DNA from 2 places in the Microbulbifer magnicolonia genome. Region 1 is predicted to be linked to the other one. Evidence: riboswitches for the same ligand, from Rfam matches in the RefSeq annotation. Region 1 holds a riboswitch; the other holds the start of a gene.

Region 1 (4,778 bases):
GTTCTCCAGCCAGGCACCTTTGAGGCCGAGTTCGTAATTGAGCATCTGCTCCGTGTCGAACTCAAACTGGTCGCGGCGGATGTCCGGGTTGCTGGCGGAAGCGGAGATGATACCGGCGTTGACGCCGCCCGCCTTGTAGCCGCGGGAGACGGTGCCGTAGACCAGCGTGTTGTCGCTGGTGCGGTATTCCAGTGTGACGTTGCCGCCCCACAGGTTTTCGTTCTTGTCCGCAGCCACCGCCAGCGAATCCGCATAGTCGGCATCGCGCTGCTCGAACCTGAGCCCGGTTACCAGCGCGAGCGCCGCGCTTATTTCGGTTCTTAGCTGGCCGTAAATTGCCGCGTTCTGTGTATCGAATTCACTGGTGAAGCGCTCATTTGGCTGAAGGCCCTGGTTGCGCTCCAGGTTCTCGCTTTCATCGCGGACGTAAACGCCGGCCACCCAGCTGCTGCGGCCGCTGAAAAGTTTGGAGGCTTCTGTCGACAGCAGGCGCAGGTCGGCGCTCAGGTTGTCTCTGTCGCGCAGATAGTTGTCGGTGGAGCTGTATTCGTAGGGGTGGAAGCCGACGTAGGTCCAGTCTTCGTCGTAGCCGTACTCGGTATCCGAGTTGGCTGCGCTCAGCGTGCTCTCCAGCGTGAACAGTTCACTGCCGGACCAGCGCGCGATCAGCGAGCCGGCCAGGGTTTCCTGGCGGTCCCAGCCCGGCTGGTCTGAGAGGGTTTCGCGGGTGTTGTAGAGCGAGAAGGCATCGTAGCCGTTGTCGGCTTCGAGATAGAGCGCGGCGAAATCCAGTTGCAGATCGTCGCTCGCCCGATAGCGCAGTTTGCCGCGCGCCACCGACTCGTCGACCTTGTTGGTGTCACTGCGATCGAGATGATAGTTGTCGATAAAGCCGTCGGACTGCTGGTTGCGCGCGGCGATGCGGTAGCTCAGCTTGTCGGTCAGCGCGCCGCTGCCGACCGCGGACAGGGTGCGGCCGTTGTACTCCGCCACTTCCGCGGAGACTTTGGCTAGCGGTTCGCCGGTGGGCGCTGCGCTGGTCATGCTGATCAGGCCGGCCAGCGCATTGGCGCCGTACAGGGTGCCCTGCGGGCCGCGCAGAATTTCTGCCTGCTCGATATCCAGCGTGCTGGCGGACAGGCCGAGGCCGGTGAAGTCGATGCCATCGATAATCAGGCCGACCGACGGATTGACCGGGTCGATAAACTGACTGCGCTCGCCAATACCGCGGATCTGCACAAACCGCCCGCGCGACGCGCCGGCGGCGAAGTTGACGTTGGGAGCCAGGTTCAGCAGCTGCTCCAGATTGCTGGCGCCGCGCGCATTGATCGCGGCTTTGTCCAGCACGCTGACGCTGGCGGGCAGGTCGAGCTGGCTGGTGTCGCGCAGCTCGCTGGTAACGGTGATTTCCTCCAGGCCGGTCAGGCCGGTGCTGCTCCGCTCGGCCGCCGCGGCGGTGCCGGCAGTTCCGCCGGACAGACAGACGGCCAGTCCGACGGACCAGGCAATCGGTTTTATTCTCGATGGGTGATTCATGGTTCTCTCTCAAGGGAAGCTGGAGTGAAAGAGACCCGGGGTGCGACGTGAGGAGGTTTTTTCGAGTACTGACCTATTCCTACGCCGGTATTAACCGGATCAGGTTCAAGGGTTTGCTCATGGAGCATCTCAGGCCTTAAAAACCACTTCATAACTACTGCGCGTGTGCCTGGCGGCGCCCAGCGGTGCTCGGCGTGCTCATGTACTTATGTACATTCCGCTGCCTGCGCTCCGGTGATCACCACCAGACACCCGCTCGCTACGTTATGAAATGGCTTTTTGCCACCCCTTAGGTGTTGCGGGCGAGATGATAGCAGAAGTTTTCTGCAGACGTTATGGAGGGCACTGTAGGAGCGGCGCCGCTTTATTCCAGCAATCCGCCGGCGCGGGCCATGACGTGGAACACGTAGTTCTGCTCGTGGGTGCCGCTGATCAGGTGCGCACCGGGCCCGCTGGCCCAGATACCCACATCCTCGCCGCCGTGGGATTCCGATGCCAGCGGCACCAGCGCCTCCTGGTGGAAGCCGGGACTGGTGGTGTCGACCTCAGTCAGGTCCCTGCGGCCGGCGTCGACCTTGTGACCGTAGCGCGCGTCCGCGTCCGTCTCATCGCCCAGCTCCGCATAACCGAAACCGTTGCCGTAGCCAATGGTGGTGTAGGGCAGGCCGTCCGCGGCCAGGCTCGGCGCCGTCTCCGGCTGGCCGCTGCCGTCGTTGGCCACCACCTTGCCGAGTATCGGATTGCCGCGGGTCGGGTAGCCGGCGATGGTCATCACGTGGCTGTGGTCGGCGGTGACCAGGATCAGCGTGTCCTCGGGATTAGTGCTGTCCATCGCCACCTGCACGGCCCTGGCGAACTCCACCGCGTCGCTGAGCGCGTTGTAGGCGCTGCCGGCGTGGTGGCCGTGGTCGATGCGGCCGCCCTCCACCAGCAGGAAGTAGCCATCTTCGTTCTTTTGCAGGAACTTCAGCCCCTTGGCGGTCATCTCGCTCAGCGACGGCTCGCCGGCCTTGTCGTTTCCGCGGTCCGCCTCGTAGTGCATATGGGAGGCGTTGAACAGGCCCAGCAGCTTGTCGGTGCCGGCGATATCCAGTGCGTCGAATCCGGCCCGGTCCTCGATATAGGCGGTCTTGATGGCGCCCGCGGCGTAGCGCTGCTGCCACTCCTCGACCAGGTTGCGGCCGTCCTCGCGCTTGCCCTTGTCGCCCTCGAGATCGGTGACGCTGTCGGGCAGGAAGGCGCGGCGGCCGCCGCCCATGATCAGGTCGATGCCGTCGCCGGCCTCCAGCGCCACCAGCTGTGCGGCGATATCGCGACAGCCCTGCGGCGCCTGGGATTCCCAGCCGCGCTCCGGCACCTTGGCGTAGGTAGACGCCGGCGTGGCGTGGGTGATGCGCGCGGTGCTGATAATGCCGCTGCTCTTGCCGCGCAGCTCTGCCAGCTCCAGCACCGTGGTCAGCGGCTTTTCCAGGCTCGCCGCACAATCGCCGCGCGCCACATCCTCGGCCACGCTGAGCACGCCGGCCTTGGTCTTTACGCCGGTGACCAGGGCGGTGGCAGTGCCGGCGGAATCCGGGGTCTGCTGGTTGGTGTTGTAGGTTTTGATCAGGCCGGCGAAGGGCATCTTCTCGAAGCTGAGCTGGTATTCCTCGCCGTCGAGTCCCTGCCGCTGGCCGGCCAGGATGCGCGCGGCGGTGACGGTGGAGATGCCCATGCCGTCGCCGACAAACAGGATGATATTTTTGGCCGCGCCACGCGTGTTGTTGATCGGGCGCCGTCTGGCGGACTCGACCGCCTGCCGGCCGTCGCTGAACCAGGCGCTGTCACGCTGGTGGGGGGAGAGGGCGGATCTATTTGTTGAGGGTGTTGTTGAGTTTGCGCTGATGGTGGTTTCAGTGACGGCCTCGCCCGGCGATGCCTCACCCTTGTTGCACGCGGCGACCATCGAGGCGACAGACACCGCCAGTGCCAGACTTGCGAACTTTACCATTCCCCCTCCCGAATAATGCTTTGCGCCCGCCGTGCCGCGGACGGACATCAAGCTATACAAAAACTAAAAGTAAAAAAGAAAAAATATCGCGGCGATTTTACGACGGCATTGTTACAAAAACGTGCGCTCGTTCAGCCGATGATTTTCACCGCGCTCTCATCCGGATCGCGGCTCTTGCCCGCCGCGCGCAGGCGCCGCAGATAGTCATCCCAGTTGGATGGGTAATTTTCGCCGAGCTCGCGCAGGTATTCCCAGGTATAGATGCCGGTGTCGTGGCCATCGTCGAAGTTTATTTTCAGCGCGTAGCGCCCGGCGGCCTCGACCTTATCAATGCCCACATGCATTTTCCCGCTGACCAGCACCGGCTCTGCTCCGCCGTGGCCGCGCACCTCGGCGCTGGGGGAGAAGACGCGCAGGTACTCCGCCGGCAGCGTGAATTCGGCATCGGCGAATACGATCTGCAGGCTTTTCTCTGCACGGCTCAGTCGGATTTTTTGCGGCGCTGCCACAGACGGGACTCTCCAATTGATGTGGAAGCCTGCCCTGCAGGCGATTTACCCGGCACCGGGTAATCGCGCGCGGGCTTCGCTCCCACAATATCTACCGGATGCCGGGGTTCACAGGATAAAGCGGGACAGATCTTCGTCCCGAGCCAGCTCACCGAGGTGGCTGTCTACATAACTGCCGTCGATGGTCACCTTCTTGTCGCCGTCGCCGGCGTCGAAGGAAATCTCCTCCAGCAGCCGCTCCAGCACCGTGTGCAGGCGGCGCGCGCCGATATTCTCGGTGCGCTCATTGACCTCGAAGGCGACCTCGGCGATGCGGCGGATGCCGTCCTCGGTAAATTCCAGCTGCAGGCCCTCGGTGGCCAGCAGGGCCTTCTGCTGCTCGGTCAGCGACGCCGACGGCTCGGTGAGAATGCGCTGGAAATCGCCGGATGTGAGGGAGTCCAGCTCGACGCGAATCGGCAGCCGGCCCTGCAGCTCCGGAATCAGGTCCGACGGCTTCGACAGGTGGAAGGCGCCGGAGGCGATGAACAGGATATGGTCCGTCTTGATCATGCCGTACTTGGTGGTGACGGTGCTGCCCTCGATCAGCGGCAGCAGGTCGCGCTGCACGCCCTCGCGGGACACGTCGGCGCCGCCGGTCTCCTGGCGCTTGGCCACCTTGTCGATCTCGTCGAGAAACACGATGCCGTTTTCCTCGGCGGCGCGGATAGCGCGGGACTTCACGTCCTCGTCGTTGACCAGCT
Region 2 (4,778 bases), on a different contig from region 1:
GCCCTGCTGCTGTTCCGGGCTCTGTCGACGCAGGGAGAGTGTGATGATTTCGGCCGCGGACGCCTGCACCGACGCGCGCATGATTGCCGGGGATGGATACAGCGCAGTGCCGACTAGCAAACGACTGCTGAAGTTCTTGCCGTATAAGCTCAGCTGATCGCTCATATTCAACCGCCCACTACCGGCGCCACCACGTCCAGGGTGTCGCCGTCACCGATCTCTGTGTGCAAATAATCTGTCCGCGCGACGAAATCGCCATTCAGAGCCACGGCAAACGTGTCGCCGCTGTAACCGAGTTTCCGCAGGAGACTGCCGAGATCGGTGGGGCACTCGATCGTCTGGAACCGGCCGTTGACCAAGATCTGCATTATGCCACCTGTAAAACTTGTTCTGTTACCAGCTTCTCTACCCGCTCCGCCAGCGCCGGCGCCAGCAGATAGCCGTGCCGGTAGAGGCCGTTGACGCGCACCAAGCCCCGTTCGCTGTGGATAAGGGGCATGTTGTCCATGGTCGCCGGGCGGCAATTGACCCGGGACTCCACGATGCGCGCCTCGGCAAATGCCGGGTGCAGTGAGTAGAGCGCCGAGCAGAGCTCCATGGCCGAGCGCACCGAGATGGGCGACATATCCTCGCTTTCGATTTCAGTCGCGCCGATCACGATGCGGCCGTCGCCGCGCGGTACCGCGTAGAGCTGGTAGCGCGGGTGCAGCAGCCGCACCGGGCGCTGCAGCGACACCTCGCGGGTCTCGACCACCAGCATTTCACCGCGCACACCGCGCAGACCGCCGACCTGAGCCCTGGCGCCCAGGCCGCGGCAGTCGATCACACAGTCGAACCGCATACTGCGCTCCTGGCTTTCCACCCGGTAGCTGCCGCACTCCACCGGCGTCCGCTCTTCCAAACTGACGCCCTGTTGGCGCAATACGCTGAGCAACACCGGCAGCAGGCGGCGGTTGTCGATATCCCCCTCGGCGCGCAGATAGAGGCCCTGCTCGAAATTTTCCAGGGCCGGCTCCAGTTGCTGCAGCTGTGCGGCGTTGAGTGATTGCACATGGAGCCCAATATCGCCATCCAGCTTGCCGGCCAGCTCGCGCTGGAATTGCAGCAGCTCGCTCTTGTCCTGTCCGTGCGCCACCAACAAACTGCCGGCGTTACGGAATGCCACCGAGCGCCCGCTTAGCGCCTCGAGCTCTTCCGCCCAGTCGGACCAGAGGGCCAGGCTCCGTGTACCCAGCTCGTAGATTTCCCGCTGGCTGTGCACCAGTTCCGACAGCGGCGAGATCATGCCGGCGGCGGTCCAGCAGGCACCGCTGGGCGTCGACAGATCCCGCGCTTCGAACAGAGTGATAGCCAGTCCCTGCAGGGACAGCCGCCAGGCCAAAAGGCGGCCCATCAGGCCGCCGCCGGCTATTGCGATTCGAGGCATCTGGTTATTTGCCATTGAGCGTCTCTATAGCATTCCGCATTCATGAGGCGCGCCCCTGCGCCTCACCCGCTTCGCGGGCAGCCTTCGGCTGTGCAAATCTGCTCCCGGCAGATTTGTCCGCATTCCGCATTCAAGTGTCAGCCCTTGTGGTACAGCTCGCTCCCCATATCCCTGAACTTGATCGCCATTTCCTCCATGCCCTTCTCCGCTTCCTGCTTGGCGGCCTCTAGCTGTTTGGAATAGTCGCGCACATCCTGGGTAATCTTCATCGAGCAGAACTTCGGGCCGCACATCGAGCAGAAGTGCGCCAACTTGCCGGATTCCTTGGGCAGCGTCTCGTCGTGGTAGGCGCGCGCGCGCTCCGGATCCAGCCCCAGGTTGAACTGATCCTCCCAGCGGAACTCGAAACGCGCCTTGGACAGGGCGTCGTCCCTCATTTGCGCCCTTGGATGCCCCTTGGCCAGGTCCGCTGCATGGGCGGCGATCTTGTAGGCCATCAGGCCCTCTTTCACATCTTCCTTGTTGGGCAGCCCCAGGTGCTCTTTCGGGGTTACGTAACACAACATCGCACAACCATAGGTGCCGATCAGGGCGGCGCCGATACCGGAAGTGATATGGTCGTAACCCGGGGCGATATCTGTAGTAAGAGGGCCGAGCGTATAGAAGGGCGCGCCGTGACAGTGCTTCAGTTGCTCGTCCATATTCTCTTTGATCCTGTGGATCGCCACATGCCCCGGGCCCTCGATCATGGTCTGGACGTCGTGCTCCCAGGCGATCCAGGTCAACTCGCCCAGGGTGTGCAGCTCGCCGAACTGGGCCTCATCGTTGGCATCGGCGATGGAACCCGGACGCAGACCGTCGCCGAGGCTGAAGCTCACATCGTAGGCCTTCATAATCTCGCAGATTTCCTCGAAGTGGGTGTAGAGGAAATTCTCCCTGTGGTGGGCGAGGCACCACTTGGCCATGATGGAACCGCCGCGGGACACGATCCCCGTCACCCGCTTTGCAGTCAGCGGCACATAGCGCAGCAGCACGCCAGCATGGATGGTGAAGTAGTCGACACCCTGCTCGGCCTGTTCGATCAACGTATCGCGGAACACTTCCCAGGTGAGTTCCTCGGCGATGCCGTCGACTTTCTCCAGTGCCTGGTAAATAGGTACAGTGCCGATCGGCACTGGCGAATTGCGCAATATCCACTCGCGGGTCTCGTGAATGTTCGCACCGGTAGACAGGTCCATCACCGTGTCCGCGCCCCACCTGGTCGCCCATACCAGCTTTTCCACCTCTTCTTCGATCGAAGAGGTCAATGCCGAGTTGCCGATGTTGGCGTTTACCTTACACAGGAAATTGCGACCGATAATCATCGGTTCCAATTCCGGGTGATTGATATTGGCCGGAATAATTGCACGCCCCTCGGCGACCTCCCGGCGCACAAATTCCGGGGTGATCTGCTCCGGGATGTAGATGCCTTCGCGGGCCTTCCGGCACTGGGATTCCGTCAATACATCGGTGACTTTTGCGCGCCCCATGTTTTCGCGCACGGCAATAAATTCCATTTCCGGGGTGATGATGCCGCGGCGCGCGTAGTGCATCTGCGATACATTCCGGCCTGACTTGGCGCGGCGCGGCGATGGCAGGTTTTCAAAGCGGATATGATCCAGGCCCTGGTCGGCCATGCGCTGCTGGCTGTAGGCAGCCTGGCGGGAGGTAAGTTGCTCGGTGTCTCCGCGCGCTTCTATCCATGCGCAGCGCAGCCTCGGCAGACCCTCGCGCACATGGACTTTGTAGTCCGGATCGGAATAGGGACCGGCAGTGTCGTAGACCCGCAGTGGTGAATTGGGCTCAAGCTGCGGACTCTTCTCGTCACCGCCGACGACGCTGTCGCCGAGACAGATTTCTCGCACACCCACGCGAATATCCGGCGTCTCGCCCTGCAGGTAGACCTTGCGGGAGCTGGGAAAAGGCTGCGCAGTAAGGTTATTCAGGAAGTCCCTGGCGGAATCGCGGCTGGCCGCACGGGAGGATTTTGCGGTGTGTTTGGCTTGGTCGGTGATATCGGACATGCCTACCCCTGTGGCTTGCGGATAAATGGCGCCGCAGAGCCAAGGGCAGGCAGATAGAGAAAAGCCGCGCAACTTACTATTGTTTTACATAGCGTATAGCGACTTCAGATCTTGTTCCCTACGCGGGGGTTACCCCGATCAGGTTCAACGGATCTCGCGACAGCGATCTCAGCCCACAGGCACTCCGACAAGTAGTGCCGGAGTATAGTTGAAGGTCACCGTTGTGAACAGGAAGCCGTAGTGGCGTTTACGGCGCCAAACGTGAAACTTGTCGCAACTTTTAAATGAGTAGCTGGATGAGCAGTTAGATGACCAGGGTCTTCTGATAGCTCATCTCGCGAACCGCGTAGCGCACCCCCTCACGCCCGACACCGCTCTCCTTCACTCCTCCAAAGGGGAAGTGTTCGGCGCGAAATCCGGGCCCGTCGTTCACCGCGAGCAGTCCCACGTCGAGCTGATTGAACAGCTGTTTGGCCAATGCCAGATTTTGGGTAAAGACCCCTGCCTGCAAGCCAAATGGAGAGTTATTCACCAGGGCCACCAGCTCCCCAACGGTGTCGAAGGCACGCAACGGCATTACCGGACCAAAGGTTTCCTCTGCCACCAGCTCCGCATCGTCCGGGACATTATCGAGAATGGTAGGCCAGATGATATTGCCATCGCGCCGATTGCCGAACAGAACCCGCGCACCGGCGGTGACGGCCGCGCGAATACGCTGCTCCACTTCATCCGCTGCAGCCTTGTGGATCAGCGGCCCGACGAAGGTATCATCCTCTGTCGGATCACCGATTTTCAGCTTTGCCGTCGCCGCCACCAGCTTCTCAGTAAACACCTCGTAGACATCCCGGTGTATAAACAGGCGCTTGGCCGCGGTACAGCGCTGACCCGCGGTAGCGAAGCGCTGGTTGATCGCCGCGCTGACCGCCGCATCCAGATCGCCATCTTGCATTACGATCAGCGGATCATTGCCGCCGAGTTCAAACAGCAGCCTTTTGTACCCTGCCCGCATGGCGATGGCGTCGGCCGCGGCAGTGCCGCCGGTAAAGTTGATGGCATCTACCTGCGGATGCGCCACCGCATAACCCGTCGCGTCCACGTCCGGAATCAGCATCTGCAGCACTGAGCGGTCCATACCCGCCGCATAGCAGAGTTCAACCAGCAATTCCGCGGAGCGCTTATTCTGCGGGCCCGGCTTAAACAGAATGGTATTGCCGGCCGCAAAGGCGGGACCTATCTTGTGCACGGCGATATTGATCGGAAAATTGAACGGGGTAATGCAAAGTACGGTC

What was found. Region 1 has a riboswitch for thiamine pyrophosphate ahead of RRF64_RS12730 (TonB-dependent receptor). Riboswitches for the same ligand answer to the same signal wherever they lie in the genome.
Region 2: linked by a shared signal. The riboswitch ahead of thiC (phosphomethylpyrimidine synthase ThiC) and the one ahead of RRF64_RS12730 (TonB-dependent receptor) in region 1 are both predicted to bind thiamine pyrophosphate.

Annotation. Positions count from the first base shown of each region.
Region 1 covers NZ_JAYEFD010000002.1:780,606-785,383, reverse strand. Annotated here, with positions in the region: gene RRF64_RS12730 (TonB-dependent receptor) at 1-1,536, opposite strand, end outside; TPP riboswitch at 1,596-1,697, opposite strand; gene RRF64_RS12725 (alkaline phosphatase) at 1,901-3,526, opposite strand; gene RRF64_RS12720 (gamma-butyrobetaine hydroxylase family protein) at 3,658-4,035, opposite strand; gene hslU (ATP-dependent protease ATPase subunit HslU) at 4,144-4,778, opposite strand, start outside.
Region 2 covers NZ_JAYEFD010000001.1:1,800-6,577, reverse strand. Annotated here, with positions in the region: gene RRF64_RS00030 (thiazole synthase) at 1-165, opposite strand, end outside; gene thiS (sulfur carrier protein ThiS) at 168-368, opposite strand; gene thiO (glycine oxidase ThiO) at 368-1,426, opposite strand; gene thiC (phosphomethylpyrimidine synthase ThiC) at 1,564-3,489, opposite strand; TPP riboswitch at 3,588-3,686, opposite strand; gene safD (sulfoacetaldehyde dehydrogenase SafD) at 3,794-4,778, opposite strand, start outside.